Regions from separate parts of the Plantactinospora sp. A48 genome, predicted to be linked through region 2. Evidence: riboswitches for the same ligand, from Rfam matches in the RefSeq annotation. Region 2 holds a riboswitch; the other holds the start of a gene.
The links. A riboswitch is a leader RNA that binds a small molecule or an ion and turns the genes downstream of it on or off. The one in region 2 is predicted to bind cyclic di-AMP.

Region 1: another riboswitch for cyclic di-AMP. It lies ahead of ACXN5W_RS14670 (coiled-coil domain-containing protein); the one in region 2 lies ahead of ACXN5W_RS08160 (C40 family peptidase).

The regions. Positions count from the first base shown of each region.
Region 1 is NZ_JBTIXF010000023.1:65,881-73,351, forward strand. Features, by position in the region: gene ACXN5W_RS14645 (DsbA family protein) at 1-230, opposite strand, end outside; gene ACXN5W_RS14650 (BON domain-containing protein) at 303-971, opposite strand; gene ACXN5W_RS14655 (hypothetical protein) at 1,823-2,251, opposite strand; gene ACXN5W_RS14660 (STAS domain-containing protein) at 2,799-3,164, shown strand; gene ACXN5W_RS14665 (hypothetical protein) at 3,116-3,715, opposite strand; gene ACXN5W_RS14670 (coiled-coil domain-containing protein) at 3,852-4,916, opposite strand; cyclic di-AMP (ydaO/yuaA leader) riboswitch at 4,920-5,051, opposite strand; gene ACXN5W_RS14675 (cation diffusion facilitator family transporter) at 5,194-6,108, opposite strand; gene ACXN5W_RS14680 (HelD family protein) at 6,244-7,471, opposite strand, start outside.
Region 2 is NZ_JBTIXF010000010.1:113,205-120,675, reverse strand. Features, by position in the region: gene ACXN5W_RS08170 (C40 family peptidase) at 1-2, shown strand, start outside; gene ACXN5W_RS08165 (N-acetylmuramoyl-L-alanine amidase) at 130-2,115, opposite strand; cyclic di-AMP (ydaO/yuaA leader) riboswitch at 2,375-2,509, shown strand; gene ACXN5W_RS08160 (C40 family peptidase) at 2,630-3,556, shown strand; gene ACXN5W_RS08155 (pyridoxamine 5'-phosphate oxidase family protein) at 3,728-4,276, shown strand; gene ACXN5W_RS08150 (zinc metalloprotease) at 4,461-5,441, opposite strand; tRNA gene ACXN5W_RS08145 (tRNA-Gly) at 5,756-5,829, shown strand; gene ACXN5W_RS08140 (cellulose binding domain-containing protein) at 5,972-6,781, opposite strand; gene ACXN5W_RS08135 (TetR/AcrR family transcriptional regulator) at 7,109-7,471, opposite strand, start outside.

The DNA of each region.
Region 1 (7,471 bases), on a different contig from region 2:
AGCCGTACCACGTCCGCCCGCTGGTGGAGCACGTCCCGCAGGCTGGCCGCGGCCTGGCCGCAGTGCGGGCACTGGAAGTCGGCGTACTCGATGATGGTGACGGGAGCGTCGGCCGGACCGCGGACATGGTCGGCCGGATCCACCGGCACCCGCAGCCGACTCACCGTCACCTGCAGGGGCGTGTTGCCCATGCCGGCACCCGCGATGGCGGGGTCGTCCCGACCAGTCATGGTCCGATGCTGGTCCCGGCGCGGGTGATCCGGGATCACCCGGACCGGGTGGAGCGGCACCCGGACGTCGGGTCAGAGCGAGACGATCAGCTCGTTCCGGACGTCCGTGACCCCCGGGGCCGACCAGGCGACGCCCTCGGCCTCCCGCCGTTCCAGCCGGGAGTGGACGGAACCGCGCAGCGTGACGGCACCCTCGCGTACCTCGATGTCGATCCGGTCAGCGTCGGCCGCCACGGTACGGACGAGGGCGCTGAGCAGCCGGCGGTGCAGCTCCTCGGCGCTGGGCCGCACCCGGGGCATCACCCGGACGCCGTTGGTCAGGCCGACCACCCCGGTCAGCCGCCGGACCGAACGCTCCGCCGCGCGTCGCTGGTACTCCCATTCCACCTCACCGCGCAGCACCACCCAACCGTCCGAGACGGTCACGTCGAGGTCGTCGACCGGTACGAAGGCGTCCCACTCCAACGCCCGCCGTACCGAGGTGGCCAGCTCGGCGTCGCTGCGGTTGTCGGTGCTGTTCAGCCGCACCTCGATGTCGTTGGCGACCGCGAGCACCCCGGACAGCCGGTGCGCGGCCCGTTCGGCGGCCCACCGTCGGGCGTAGCTGTCCACCCAGCCGGTCAACGTGACCACGCCGTCGGAAACCACCACGCCGATCTCGTTCGGCCGCAGTTGGGGATCGAAGTCCAGTTCGGCCAGGACGTTCCGCTGGAGGTCCTGGTCGGCCGTCGCCGTCACCATGGGTCGCTCCTTCCGGTGGACGGTTCCTGATCACCGGCCGGCTCGCGTCGCGCCGGTCGCGTCCGCGGCGGCGCACCGGGCCCGCCGTACCACGAGTGTTCCCGGCACGGCGGTGAGCCGACCTCACCCGGCGTGGATGAGGGATGTTTCGGCGCCGTTTCCGCCGGGTCGGATGTCCGGCACGACCCGGACGGGCGACGTCGTGGGGTGTCACGATGATCCCGTTCGGTGCCCGACGGCGTACGGCGCCGGGGCGGGTGCCCGGACCCTCGGCAGTCCGGAGGTGACGGATGGACCGGCAGGCGGCGGCCCTCTTCGCGGGCATCGTGGTGACCGGATTCGGCCCGGCGCTCTGGATCGGCAGCCTGCTGTACCGGCCGGTTCCGGCGATGCGGCCTCCCGCGGCGGAGGCGAGCTGGTCCGGGACCGGGCCGCCAACGGTCCGGATCGGTACCTCGGGTGGTTCCGGCGGTGCGTCGCGGCCCGCCGACGCACCGGGGCCGGGGGGCGACGGATCCGTCAGCCCGACGGCGCCGAGGCCGATGCCGGTAGGGCCGCCCGATCCGGCGCCGGGCGGCGTCACATCCGGCCCGCCGACCTGGCCGCCGGCCAGCTCGACCGGCGGACCGACCGGCACCGCGAACCCGACGGACGGTGTCGGCCCGCCGTCGCCGACGGGTTCCTCCGCCCCGGAAACCGCGCCGGTGACCAGCGCATCGGCGTTACCGGGGCCGAGCCGGGGAACGGACGGCAGCCCCACCCCGTCGGCCCCGGCGTCGTCGCCGGCGGTCCCGGCTTCCGGTGGTACGCCTGACCGCGCGTTCGCGGGTTGGCGTGTCCTCGCCTGATCCTCAGTTGTCGCGGGCGACCGGTGACCCCGGACGGTCCACGTCGACGAACTCGACCTGATCGGTCGACCCGAGGGCGGTGTTGTCCCTGGCCATGGCGGTCCGTGCCGCCGTACCAGCCGCCCAGCCGATGGCCACGCCGACCAGGCCGGCACCGATCAGGTACGCCCAGGGCAGGCCGGGGCGCCGGCCGGCGAGCGCGTCGAACGCCCGGCTGGCGCGTTGCCATGCCTCGTCCGCCACCGACCCCACCCGGTCCCGCGCGTCGTCGGTCAGCCCCGCCGTCGCGGACCGGGCCGACTGAGCGGTGTCCAGCGCGGCGTCACGGACGGTCTCTCCGGCCGAGTTGACCGCGGCGACCAGATGTTCCCACGCCTGGTCGGCGATCCGCTCGGTCCTGCCCCGGCGGTCCAGCAGGTTGGTTCCGAACATCGGTGGTCCCTCCTCGGCTGCCGAACATCACTGACCACATCGGACAGATGTGTCCGGCTCGGCGCAGTTGCGATTACCTTCCCCGAGGTGCCCCCGTGGGCCCGGTGGCAAACTCGCGATCACGCCTCGTGATCGCATCTTGCCGTACCGCTCGATCACGAACGGTCAGGATATCAGCACGCCCCGTCGCGGCTGGCCGATGCGGACCGCCCGTCGACCGGCGCGTTGACCGGCTCGCGAGTGACGCGGGCGACTCGTGGTGAATGCCACTGCCGGGTCTTTGCCGTGGTCAGCGGCGGTGGGCCGGGCTATTCGACTGGCGGGGTGGCGTGGGACGGCTAGGGTGGGATGCCGCGGCCCAATCGGAGCGAGGGCTCCGGTGCGCCGTGGTGAAACGTTGGGTGAGTTGCCCGGAAATGTCCGGGTAATTCCCTCTGGCCGCATAGATTGCTCGGCCGGAGGGGTGGCGACCGGAGCCGGCGAGGAATACGCTCGGTCGCGGCCCGCGTACTAGAGGCGCCCGGTACGGGCGAGTGGAGGTGCTCGCGTGAGCCTGTCGATCAGCACGTCGATACTGCCCGGTGGAATCGTGGAAATCTCGCCCGAAGGGGAGATCGACGTCGATACGGCGTTTGAGGTGCGCGAAGCGGTGGCGGGCGTGTTGGCCAAGGGCCGACCCTCCCGGATCGAGCTCAACATGCGTCGGGTCACGTTCATCGACTCGGTCGGCATCAGCGCGATGGTGGGCGGCTTCCAGATGGCCGAGGTCAGCGGCGTCAAGCTCGTGGTGACCGAGCCGAGCAGGTTCGTCCACCGCCAGCTGTGGGTGACCGGCCTGCTCGGGCTGTTCGGCGCCCCCGAGCCCTACTTCGCGGGCGCCAGCGCCTCCGAGGCGCCCCTGCCCGGGGTCTGAGCGGGCCGTCCGGCCGCCTTCCGGCCGTCGCCTGGGATCCCGCTCTTCTTCGCGTCCCGCCGGCCCTGGCCGGTGCCCGGCGTCCGGCGTCCCCGAGGGGTGCGGCCCCACGGCTTGAAGCTGGACAGTGCGGTCATGAAGATCAACAGGCTGGACGAGACCGTCGGCGCTATCACCAGGTCCGCGCGGTCGCGTGCCGTCGCGGCCGCCCCGGCGTCGGCGAGATGCTGGACCATCGGCACCAGCAGGAACAGCACCAGCAGCAGCATCGCGGTGGTCAGCACCAGCTTGGCGACGACCCACTTGTAGCGCAGCACGCCCCACGGGGTGACCAGCCCGCTGAGCAGTCCGATCACCCAGACCGCCACGGACAGCGGCGCGAACAGCACCGTCGCGACCAACCGGGCCGCCGGGTAGACCACCGCGTGATCCGCCCCGACCAGCCCGGCGATGCCGAAGGTCAGCAGGACGAGGTCGGCACCGAGCCAACCGACCGAGGTGACCACGTGGGCGGTGAGCAACGCCTTACGGGCGCGTGGCGAGATCCTCATGGTGCCGATGCTGCCGGGCGAGCGGGCGCCCGTCGTGGTGCCCGAAGCGGATTCCGGCGTACGACACCGGACGTACCCGGCGGTGGCCGGTCACGGCCGGTGCCCCGGCCCGGAGGCGGGCCGGGGACAGCCAGAGTCAGTATTCCGACAGGTGCACGTGGTTGGTGTGGTCGCTGGACGGGTCGCCGTTGCCGCCGCTGTACGCCTTCCAGCCGCTGCTCGGCAGCCAGATCTGCCTGAACCAGATCACGTACAGCACGCCCAGCCGGCTGGCGTTCTTGATGAAGTACGCGGCCAGGTTGTTGCCGTACGTCTTGTCCGAACCGGTGGCGACGCCCTCGAACCCGCCCTTGGCGGCCGCGAAGTCGCAGGCCCGGCCCTTGGGATGTTCGCCGGATCCGCCGCTGCGGTAGCACGAGACGAAGTGGTTGAAGCCGGCCGCCTTCGCCTCGTTCATCGCGTGCAGGGTGCGCGGGGTGATGCATCCCGAGGTGGTCGGGTCGTTGACGCTGCACGACTCGGGTGGCCAGGATCCGTCGGAGTTGCGGGGCGCGGGCTTGGCCACGGCCCGGGACGTGCCACCCGTACCCGTGGTGCTGCCGCCACCACCGGAGACCGCGAGGGCCCGCTCGGCCTGCTGCTTGCGCTTGGCCATCACGGCGAGCTGGGTGCGCTGCTCACCGATCTCCTTGTCGATCGCCTCCTTGGCCCGGGTCTCCTGATCGCGCGTGTCGAGCAACGCCCGTAGCTGCCGGTCCTCGTTGCCGGCCACCGCCTGGAGCCGGGCCGCCGAGTCGATGAAGCCGTCCGGTGAGGTGGCGTTGAGCAGGGCGGTGACCGGCCCGAGCCGCCCGGTGCGGTACGCCGCCCCGGCCAGCTCGCCGACGGTCTGGCTGCGCATCTCCACCTCGCCGGCGAGTTCACCCAGGTGTCTGGCCAGGTCCTTCTGGCGCTTGGTGGAGTTGTCGAGCTTCGCCCTGGCGTCCAGGTAGCCCCGGGAGGCGGCGTCGAGCTGCTCCCGGAGGCTGGCCGATCCGCCCTCGTTGTCGGTGTCGCCAGGCGCGGCCCGCAGGCCGGCGATCGGTGCGGCCCGCAGGCCGGCGAGCGGCGCCGCGGCGGCGGGGGTGGGGGACACGGCGAGCGGCAGTGCCGCCGCCAGGAACGCCGCGAGAATCGCGACGGTACGTCCAGCAGGTGCCATGAAGCGTCCTTCCGTCAGCCGCCGACCGGGTTAGCTGACGGGTTCGGGACGGAAGATCCCTACCGCGGTTGCGCGGATGCACCCCTGGTACGTGGTTCCCCGGCTCGCCCGAGGGCGATTAGGCGGCGGTTTCCGCAGGCACCGGTGGGCGCCTCCCGGCGGAAACCGGAGCCGAGTTTACGGCCGGTGGGCCGAGGTGGCTCCGTCGACACCTCGATGTCTTGGGGTAATTGTCAGAAAAGTCCACCTGGACAGCCGAAACTTAAGGGTCCCCTAATCACCAGCCGGCGGAGCCACAGCCGTCCGGTCGGGCGGCCGGCTCCACCTGCAACGTGGCGTGTTCGATCCGGAACTCCTCGTGCAGGGCGATCCGGGCCGCCGTCAGCACGTCACCGACCTCCGTCTCCGGCCGCAGCGTCAGGTGGGCCGAGGCCACCTCCATGCCGGGGGTCAGCGTCCAGACGTGCAGGTCGTGTACGTCGGCGACGCCGGGTAGCGCGCACAACCGGGCCCGCACGGCCGGCACGTCCAGGTGCTCGGGTGCGGCCTGCACCAGGATCCGGACGGCGGCCCGCCCCAGTCGCCAGGTGCGGGGCAGGATGAACAGGCCGATGCCCACCGCCACCAGCGGGTCGGTCCACCACCAGCCGGTCAGCGCGATGGTGCCGGCGGCCACGATCACCCCGACCGAGCCGAGCAGATCACCCAGCACCTCGAGGTAGGCGCCCCGCACGTTGATGCTCTCCCTGGCGCCCGCGCGCAGCAGGCCGAAGGCGGCGATGTTGGCCGTCAGCCCGAGGAACGCCACCACCAGCATCGGGCCGGGTCGCACCGGTGACGGGTCGCCGAACCGGCGGATGGCCTCGGCCAGCACGTACAGCGCCACGCCGAACAGCAGCACGGCGTTGGCCAGCGCCGCCAGCACCTCGAGGCGGTAGAGGCCGAAGGTCCGCTGCGGGTCGTTACCGGCCCGCCGGCCGGCGGTGATGGCCGCCAGTGCCATGCCGATGCCGAGCACGTCGGTGAACATGTGCCCGGCGTCGGAGAGCAGCGCGAGGGAGCCGGTGAGCAGCGCGGCGACCGCCTCGACCACCATCAGCGCGGCGAGGATGGCGAATGCCGCCCACAGTCGTCCGCGGTGCCGGTCCGCGGCCCGCAGCACCTGTCCGCCATGGTCGTGCCCCGCGCCCACCTGACCACCCTCCGTCACCGGTCACCCTCCCAACCCAAGCTATGCTCACATTGCTATATATGCAACTGGCACCTGGACCGCGGGCCGGACCGTCGGCGGCGCTGTGAACGTGGTCCTCGGCTGACCGGGCGAGGGTCAGGAGGTGAGCGTGATGGTGGTGAGGCGTTGGGTGGCCCGGGAGAGGGCGACGTACAGGGTCCGGATCCCGGCCGGGGAGTCGGCCCGGATTCCCGCGGGGTCGACCAGCACCACCCCGTCGTACTCCATCCCCTTGGCCTGCACCGCGTTGACCACCTGCAACCGTGGTCCGGACAGCTCCCGCAGCCAGTCCGTCACCTCGTCCCGGCGCGGTACCGGGGTGATCACCCCGACCGTGCCCGCCACCTCGGTCAGCAGCTTGGCGGTGGCCTCGACCGTGGCGGCCGGCAACTCGTCCGGGCGGACGGTGCGGGCCACCGGCGGGACACCGGTGCTGCGTACGGCGGTCGGCAGCACCAGGTCCGGATCCAGCTCCCGGATCACCTCGGCGGCCACCGCGAAGATCTCGGCCGAGTTCCGGTAGTTGGTGGACAGGGTGTACTCGTGCCGCTGCCGCCGCCCCAACGCCTTGTCCCGGGCCCGGACCAGCTCCGCCGGGTCACCGGTCCACGCCGTCTGCGCCGGGTCACCCACCACGGTCCACGAGGCCAGCCGGCCCCGTCGACCCAGCATCCGCCACTGCATGGGCGAGACGTCCTGCGCCTCGTCGACCACGACGTGCGCGTACTCCCGGTAGTCCTCGTCCCGCCGGACCGTCTCGGCGCGGGCCGCGCGCTCCCGGTCGGCGTACGTGCTGACCTCGCGTACCCCACCCGCCACCAGGAACGGGTCGCGACGCTTGCGAGCCGGCCTCGGTGGCCGGCCCATCAGCTCGTCCAGCTCGTCCAGCAGCGCCACGTCCGGGATGGACGGACCCTCGGCGTCCAGTTTCCGGTACGAGTCGACCAGCAGCTCGGTCTCGGCCGGGGACAGGAGGCCGGCGGTGTACGACCGCAGCCGCGCCGGATCGGCCAGCCAGGCCAGCACGTGCCAGGGGTGCAGCCGGGGCCACCAGGCGCGGATGAAGTCCCGGAAGTCGGACCGCTCGGCCAGCTCGTCCTCGAACTCGCGCCGCCCGGACGGACTGCCGCCCCCGGCCTCGCGGGCCTGCGCCCAGAGCGCCGCGAACAGGCCGTCGATGCCGGCCCGCCGTACCTCGTTGCGACGCGCCCCGCGCGGCAGCGCCCGATCGCGGATCCGGTCCAGCTCGTCCGCGCGCAGCCGCAGCAGCCGTCCCCGGTACAGCAGACGCAGCTCGGTCGGCCCACCGGGTACCGCGTCCCGG
Region 2 (7,471 bases):
GACCGCGCACCACCTGACGCACGAAGAGGCCCCCGTCGGATCTGATCCGGCGAGGGCCTCTCGGCTGTCCCAGGGGTTCAGCGCGACTTTCCTGCCACCAGGGTCAGCGCGGCTTTCCTCCCCCCAGGGTCAGTGTGGTGCGCCGATCGGGGACGGCAGCAGCCGCACGTCGTCGAGGTTGACGAACATGATCCGGTGCCCGAACTGGATCTGCACGTACCGGTTCTCGCCCCGGATCACGGTCCAGTCGCCCGGCGAGGAGCCGTCGAAGGTCGTCGCCCGGTAGTACTCACCGTGCGGCAGGCCACCCACCACGTACCGCTGACCGGCCGGGAACGTGTACTGCAACGGCGTGATGGTCTGGTACGGCACGCCCGCGGGGTACGCGGACTGTTCCGGATAGGCCCGCCCGTACACCGGGATCGTGGCCTTGCCGGCCTTGGGCGTGGCCACCAGGCCGAGGTTCCACTTCGCGACCGGCGCCGAGGCCGGGTTGTGGAACCAACCCTTCTGCCCGAGGTACCAGATCGCCGTCCAGTCGCCCTGCCGGTCCGCTACCGCGTACGTCTGGCCGGCCGAGACCCGGGAGCCGTGGTCGGCGACGTCCATCGTGGCCGGGCTGCCGTCCGGGTGCAGGCCCAGATCGGTCAGCAGCGGCGCGTCCTCGCTGGGGGCGCTGTGCAGCACCACCGAGGAGGAACCCCGGGCCGGGCACGGCACGCCCGGCGCGTCACAGCCGGTGAACGCCGGCCGGTTGGTGGCCAGGTCGGGGTCGATGGTGACGGTGCCGCCGACCGGGGTGCCGATGCCCCGCAGCGGCGCGTGCAGCAGGTCGAAGTAGTGCGACCAGTCCCAGTACGGGCCCGGGTCCCAGTGCATCCCCTTGACGTTGGCCGGGGTGATGCCCGGAACGTTGTCGTGGCCGATGATGTGCTGCCGGTCCAGCGGGACGCCCAGGCTGCGGGCGAGGTAGCTGACCAGCTTGGCCGAGGCCCGGTACATCGCCTCGGTGTACCAGGTGCCCTGCGCGGCGAAGCCCTCGTGCTCGATGCCGACCGACTTGGCGTTGACGTACCAGTTGCCGGCGTGCCAGGCCACGTCCTTGGTCCTGACGTGCTGGGCGATCAACCCGTCGGCCGAGCGGATGGTGTAGTTCCAGCTCACGTACGTCGGATCCTTGATCAGATCCAGCGTGGTCGCCCAACTGCCCTCGGTGTCGTGGATGACGATGTAGTCGACCTGCTGCCGGCCGGGCCGGTCGGACAGGTCGTGGTTGCCGTAGTCGCCGACCGTCGGCCCGTACTGCTCGTAGGGTGCGGGCACGCTGACGCAGGCCACGTCGGTCGGGCACTCCAGGCCGTCCGGGCGTGGCTTCGGGGCGCGCAGCCCCAACCGGTCCAGCCAGGACCGGACCGGCTCGATCGCGCGCGCGGCGAGCCGCAGGTGGTGACCGTCGTCGGTGCTGCGCTCCGCGCCGGTCCGGAGGGTCGCGTACACCTCGTTGGCGAAGGCCGCCGCGGCGTCCGAGGTGTCCGCGCCGGAGTACCGGGCGACCGCGCCGTACCAGGCCGCCGGGTCGCTCCCGCTGCCCGCCGGTCCACCCAACTGCCTCTGGTACGACGCGAGCAGCGCAGCGCCGCCCCGGATGTTGCTGGCGGGGTCCGTCCGCAGGGTCCCGGCGTCGGTTCCGGTGAGCCCGGCTGCCGCCGTGACGGTCTCCAGGGAGGCCGCGGTGGGCGCGTCACCGGTGTCCGCCGTAGCGCGGGCGTCGTTCGCCGGCCGTACCGTCATGGGGCGGGCGGAATCACCGCGCGGGTCCTCGGTGGCGTCGTAGTGGCCGGGCACGGGCCGGCTCCGGACGTACCGGGCGTCGGTCAGGTGCATGGGCCCGTAGCCGGCGGCGGTGCTCGGCGCGCCGGCGTTGGTGTCCCACCGCGACTCCAGATAGGAGACGGCCAGCAGGACACCGTCCGGTACGCCGTACTCGGCCGCCGCCGCGGCGTACTCCTGTTGCCGGGAATCGGCGGGCGGACCGGCCAGGGCCGGTGCGCTGCCAACCGGGACGAGTACGCCCGACCCGACCAGTGCGATACTGAGCAGGATCCGTCTGCTCACGGCGAGTTGCGGATGGTGCATTGGACCTCCATCTGCCGGTGATGACTGGCGTTGCCACCCTTGCCGCTGCGCGCTTTCACGTCAATGGATACCGGTGGGACCCCGTCCGGTCGTAAAATTTCTTCATATCTGCGACCCTCCGCGACCGTCCGCTATACGTAGCGATGGAACTTGCGTGCCGGCTTGCGTTCGCTCCGGCGCCTTACCTACCCTTGGTCACCGTCGAGGCGGCGGTAGACCGTCCAACCGGGACGGCAACGACTCGACACCGCCGAATCGTTCGATGAGCCGGGGACCCACGTCCCAGGGGTGAATCTGCGGGCTTCCCGCAGTAGGGCGTCTCTCTTCCGCCCGAACCCGTCAGCTAACCCGGTAGGCGGGAAGGGGAGAAGGAGTACCAGCCTCGGTGGCTAGCCATGCCTCGCGGCCCCGGTCCGTGAGCCCGGCGGAGTACGCCGGCGCCCGACCCCGGTCGCGAACCCGTTGGGCCGTAGTTTCCGTCACGCTGACCGCGGTGGCCAGCACGCTCACGCTGCTGGTCGGCGCCGCGCCGGTCCACGCCGATCCGTCGGTGGCGCAGATCGAGAAGCAGATCGACGAAGAGTGGAACCAGCTCGAACCCACGATCGAGAAGCACAACGCCGCCAAGCAGGAGCTCGCCGCCAAGCGGAAGCAGGCCGACGCGCTGGCGAAGAAGATCCAGCCCCTGCAGTTGCAGGTGGACCTCGCGATGAACAAGGTCGGTGGCTTCGCCGCCGAGGCGTACAAGGGTGACCAGGCGTCGGCGATCAACGCGATCCTGACCACCGGCAGCCCGAACGCCCTGGTGGACCAGTTGGAGCTGCTGGATCACTTCGCCCGCCAGCAGCAGGCGGACGTGCAACAGGCCGCCGACCTCAAGCGCAGGTACGCCGAGCAGAAGGCCCCGCTCGACCTGCTGGTCGCCCAGCTGACCAAGACCGAGTCCGAGCTGGCGGCCAAGGCCAAGGACATCGACACCGAGATCGACCGGCTGCAGAAGCTGCGCCTCAAGGTGTACGGCAACGGCGGTGGTGGGGCCTTCGCCCCGGCGCCCTGCCCGGCCCAGTACCCCGGTGGCGACGCCGGCAAGGTGGTCAAGTTCGCCTGCAAGCAGATCGGCAAGCCGTACATCTGGGGTACCGACGGGCCCGGCTCGTACGACTGCTCGGGGCTGACGATGGCCGCCTGGGCCCAGGTGGGCGTGCACCTGCCACACAACGCGGCGCAGCAGTACAACTCGATGCGGCACGTCAGCCGCTCTCAGTTGCAACCCGGTGACCTGGTCTTCCTCAACGGCCTGGCGCACGTCGGGATGTACGTCGGCGGCGGCTGGATCGTCCACGCGCCGCAGAGCGGCGACCACGTCCGGATGAGGCCGCTCAGCAAGGGCACCATCGTCGGCTTCGGCCGGCCAGGCTGAGTCGCCCTCCGCGCTGAACTCAGCCCAGCCGCCGCCTCCGCGCTGGCTGGGCTGAGTCGCCCCTCCGCCACGACACAACGGGCCCCCGGGTCGGTCGCATGACGACCACCTCGGGGGCCCGGTTGGCGTGTTCGGATGGTCCTTCGAACATGCGTTCGATAGAATCGTCGCATGGCATCCTGGACCGAATTCGCCACCGACGAGCCCCAGCTCGCCGCGGCCATCCGTGGCCTCATCCAGCAGTACGGGCCGGGCCTCGGCTACCTGGCGACCGTGCGTGCCGACGGTGGCCCGCGGGTGCATCCGGTGTCGCCGGTGATCACCGCCGACGGGCTCTACTGCTTCGTCGTCGACTCACCCAAGCGGCGCGACCTGGAACGTGACGGCCGGTACGCGCTGCACTCGTTCCCACCGGAGGACAGCGACGACGAGGCGTACGTGGCCGGCCGGGCCCGCCCGGTCACCGATCGGGCCCGGGTGGCCGAACTGGCCGGCGAGCTGCGGGCCGCGCCGCACGTCGACTGGCGGCTGTTCGAGTTCACCGTCGACGTCGCCATGGTGGCCCGGCGCGGTGACGGGCCGGGCCCGGTGAACGGCGGCCGACCCGGCCCGCCGGCCGTACAGGTCTGGCTGGACCCGGGGGCGACCCGACCCGGCACCAGCGTCCGGACCATCTCCGGTGGCCGGCGGACCCGCTCCCGCCGCCCCGAACACGTCTGAACTGAAAGGAAGGGCACCTTCTTATCGCTTTTCGTAGAGGAAGGGCCCCCGGTTAACGCCGGGACGCGATGACGGCGCCGGTCTCCCCTCCCCGGGAGGCCGGCGCCGCCGTGTGCACCGCCGTTCTCATCCGCCGCCGCTGGCCCGGTCGGACCTTCGCGCGCGGCCGTGGATCAATCGGCCGTCAGGGCGCGCGGTACGTGTTCCAGCCGTTCAGCATCCGGGTCGCCTGGCCCGCCGTGAACTGGTACATGCAGGAGTCGTACGTGTAGTCCATGAAGTTGTGGATCGGGTCGGCGCCGGTCGCACTGCACGTGTCCCGGCCGGTCGGGCACTGGTAGGCGGCCGACTTCTCGGATGGGGTGTCCGAGACCTGGTCGCCGCTGGCGGCGCAGCCGCCCTGGAAGGTGTGGTAGAGGTTCAGCCAGTGGCCCACCTCATGAGTGGCCGTGTCACCCAGGTTGTAGTTGGTGGCCGTACCGCCCGGCAGCGACTCATTGAGCGCCACCACGCCGTCCTGGCTGCTCAGGGTCCTGGTCGGGAAGGTCGCCCAGCCGAGCAGGTCGTCGCTCAGCTCACCGAGGTAGAGGTTCAGGGTGTTCTTGCCGCCCGTACGCAGCGAGCTCTTCATGCTCCGCTCGGCCGAGGACCCCTCCACGATCGGGTACCAGCTCGGGTTCACCGTACGGTCGATGCTCTGGAGCTGGAAGGCGAACGCGGTGGCCGCGCCACCGGTCGACCCGGCGTACGCCTGGTTCAGCACGCTGATCTGCGACGTGATCATCGAGTCCGGAATGTTGCCGCCGGCCCGGGTGGTGTTCTCCTCGATGACGTGGACGACCACCGGAATGGTGATCGAGGCGAGCACCGTTGGCCCGAGCGCCTTGCCGCGGGCACGCTCATTGAGCATGTTGGTCAACTCGGCTTCGCGCCGGGAGACCTCGGCGGTGCTCAGCGCGTCCGGGTCATGCTTGGCGGAGCCTCCGGCGCGTACCTTCGCGGCTGCTGGCGCGTCGGCGGACGGCGTGCAACCGTGCGATTCGGCGGCCATCGCGGCGGCCGGTGCGACGGTGACGCCGAAGGCGGCACCGCTGATGACGAGAGCGAGTGAGGTGGAGGCGACGCCGGCGGATCGCCAGGTCGGCAGGTGGTGACGCAGCCCCATGGGCAGACCTCTTCTCCTGGCGGCGCGACCGGGGGTGTGTCGCGCCGGTGGTGAAACGTGCAGGAGACGTTACAAGCTATCGAGGCATCTGAAAACAACGATGCGTTGCGATTGTCGTTCGGGTCTGTGTCCGATCCCGCTCATAGCGGACGAGCCCGTATTCTGTGATCTTGCCGGTGGGTCTGGCGTGCCGCCGTGGCCGGTCGGGTATGGCGGGTCGGTCGGTCCGGCATTGTGCGATTGTCCGGCGTGGTGCGGCGCGGTGGTACCCCGGTGCGCGGAGCCCGATCGACCGGGTAGAGTGAGGCCCGCCTGCGGGTGTAGTTCAATGGCAGAACATCAGCTTCCCAAGCTGACAGTGCGGGTTCGATTCCCGTCACCCGCTCCACACATGGAAGCCCTGGTCAGGACCGATGGTCCCGCCAGGGCTTCCGTTTTGCTCGTAGGCACCAACGGTCGCGCTCTGGCGGTATTGGACATGGCCCCCGGGGCGCCTGGCCGCCCAGACGCCCCGCGGTCCGGTGCGCGGGCTACCCGGCGGCGCAGCTGACGTTGTTGAGCTTGAACGCGATCGGCACCGCGTCGCTGGCCTGCCAGGTGCCCAGGACGCCGAAGACCACCGAGGCGCCCGGTGCCACCAGGGGGTTGTAGCTGGCGTTCTGGGCCGTGACGGTGGCACCGCTCTGCTGGGCGGTGGCGGACCAGGACTGGACGATGTGCTGGTCACCGGGGAAGGTGAAGCTGAGCGTCCAACCGTTGACCGGCACGGTGCTGGTGTTCTTGATGGTGATCTGGGCGGTGAAGCCTCCCGGCCACTCGCTCCCGGTGCGGTAGCTCACGGTGCAGGGCATCGCCGGCGGCGGGTCGATCGGCACCGTGGCGGTCTGGGCGAGCTGGGCGCCGGTGGCGTCTAACCGGGCCGTGACCTCCAGACCGGTGGCCGTACAGCCGGAGGGCACAGAGTAACCCTCGCGCCAGCTGAAGGTCGCGCCCGGATCGACGGTGACCGCCCAGCCAGGCAGCGCGGGGAGGGTCGGGCAGCCGGTGGGGATGCCGGGGGTGGAGCCGACGAACCGGGCGTAGATCGCCGTGCCGACCTGTTGCTGTTGGGCGGTGCAGTTCTGCCCGACGGCCGTGGCGTGGACGGCCTGGCCCGGAACCACCCGCGGCGGGTCGAAGGTGAGCGACTGGATCTGGACGGTACCGGCGCAGGCGTCGGCCGGGACGGTCGCGCCGGCCGGGGCGGTGCCGGCCGGATCGGCCTGCGCCGCCGCTGCGGGGACGGCCAGTGCACCGGCGGCGCAGACGGCGGCCGCGGCGAGGGTCAGGAGCGTACGCAAGAGGGTCCTCCTGGGTGAGCCGGGGGATACGGGTGTCGCCAGTTGACCGCATCAATTAATGTCTGTCAATTGATTTGATCGGCGGATGTCTGTCAATTGACCGGATCGTCGCCGCCGGGTAGCGGGCGATGTGGGCCATGCGGCGGGCGTGGGCGTCCGCCGGTAAAGCTTCAACTACGCCCTACTGGTGTCGCGTGATTCTGGTTGTGTTATGTCCTGTACGCGTCGAGACTGCACCGTCCGCGCTTAGGTTGCACGTGATCTTGCACCGTTCGGACTGATCTTGCGCATCGCCGCCGGCCATCGGGGCTTCGACGGCGACGAATGTCAAGCTGCCAGTGCTTTCAGTTCTTCCAGCACCTCACGCTCGACCTCGGCTAGTGACCTGTGTTCGTCCTCGGCGATCCACTCGGAGAAGGCCACGCTGAAAACCGTCACGCCGGTTTCCGCCGCGAGGACGGCCGCTCGCTCGGCGACGCCGCGCGCCCGCAACGCGCCGGCTACCACCGCCGCGAGCGATGCCCTCTTCAGCAGCTCGCGTTCCAGTAGGCCGGGGTTCGCCATGATGACCGCGTGGCGCTGACGTGACCAGGGCCGTCGTTCGTCGGCGAAGGACTCCGCCGAGACCGCCAGGGCTGCGGTGACCATCTCCAGTGGCGACGCGGACGGCGGGGCCGCGCGCACGCCGTC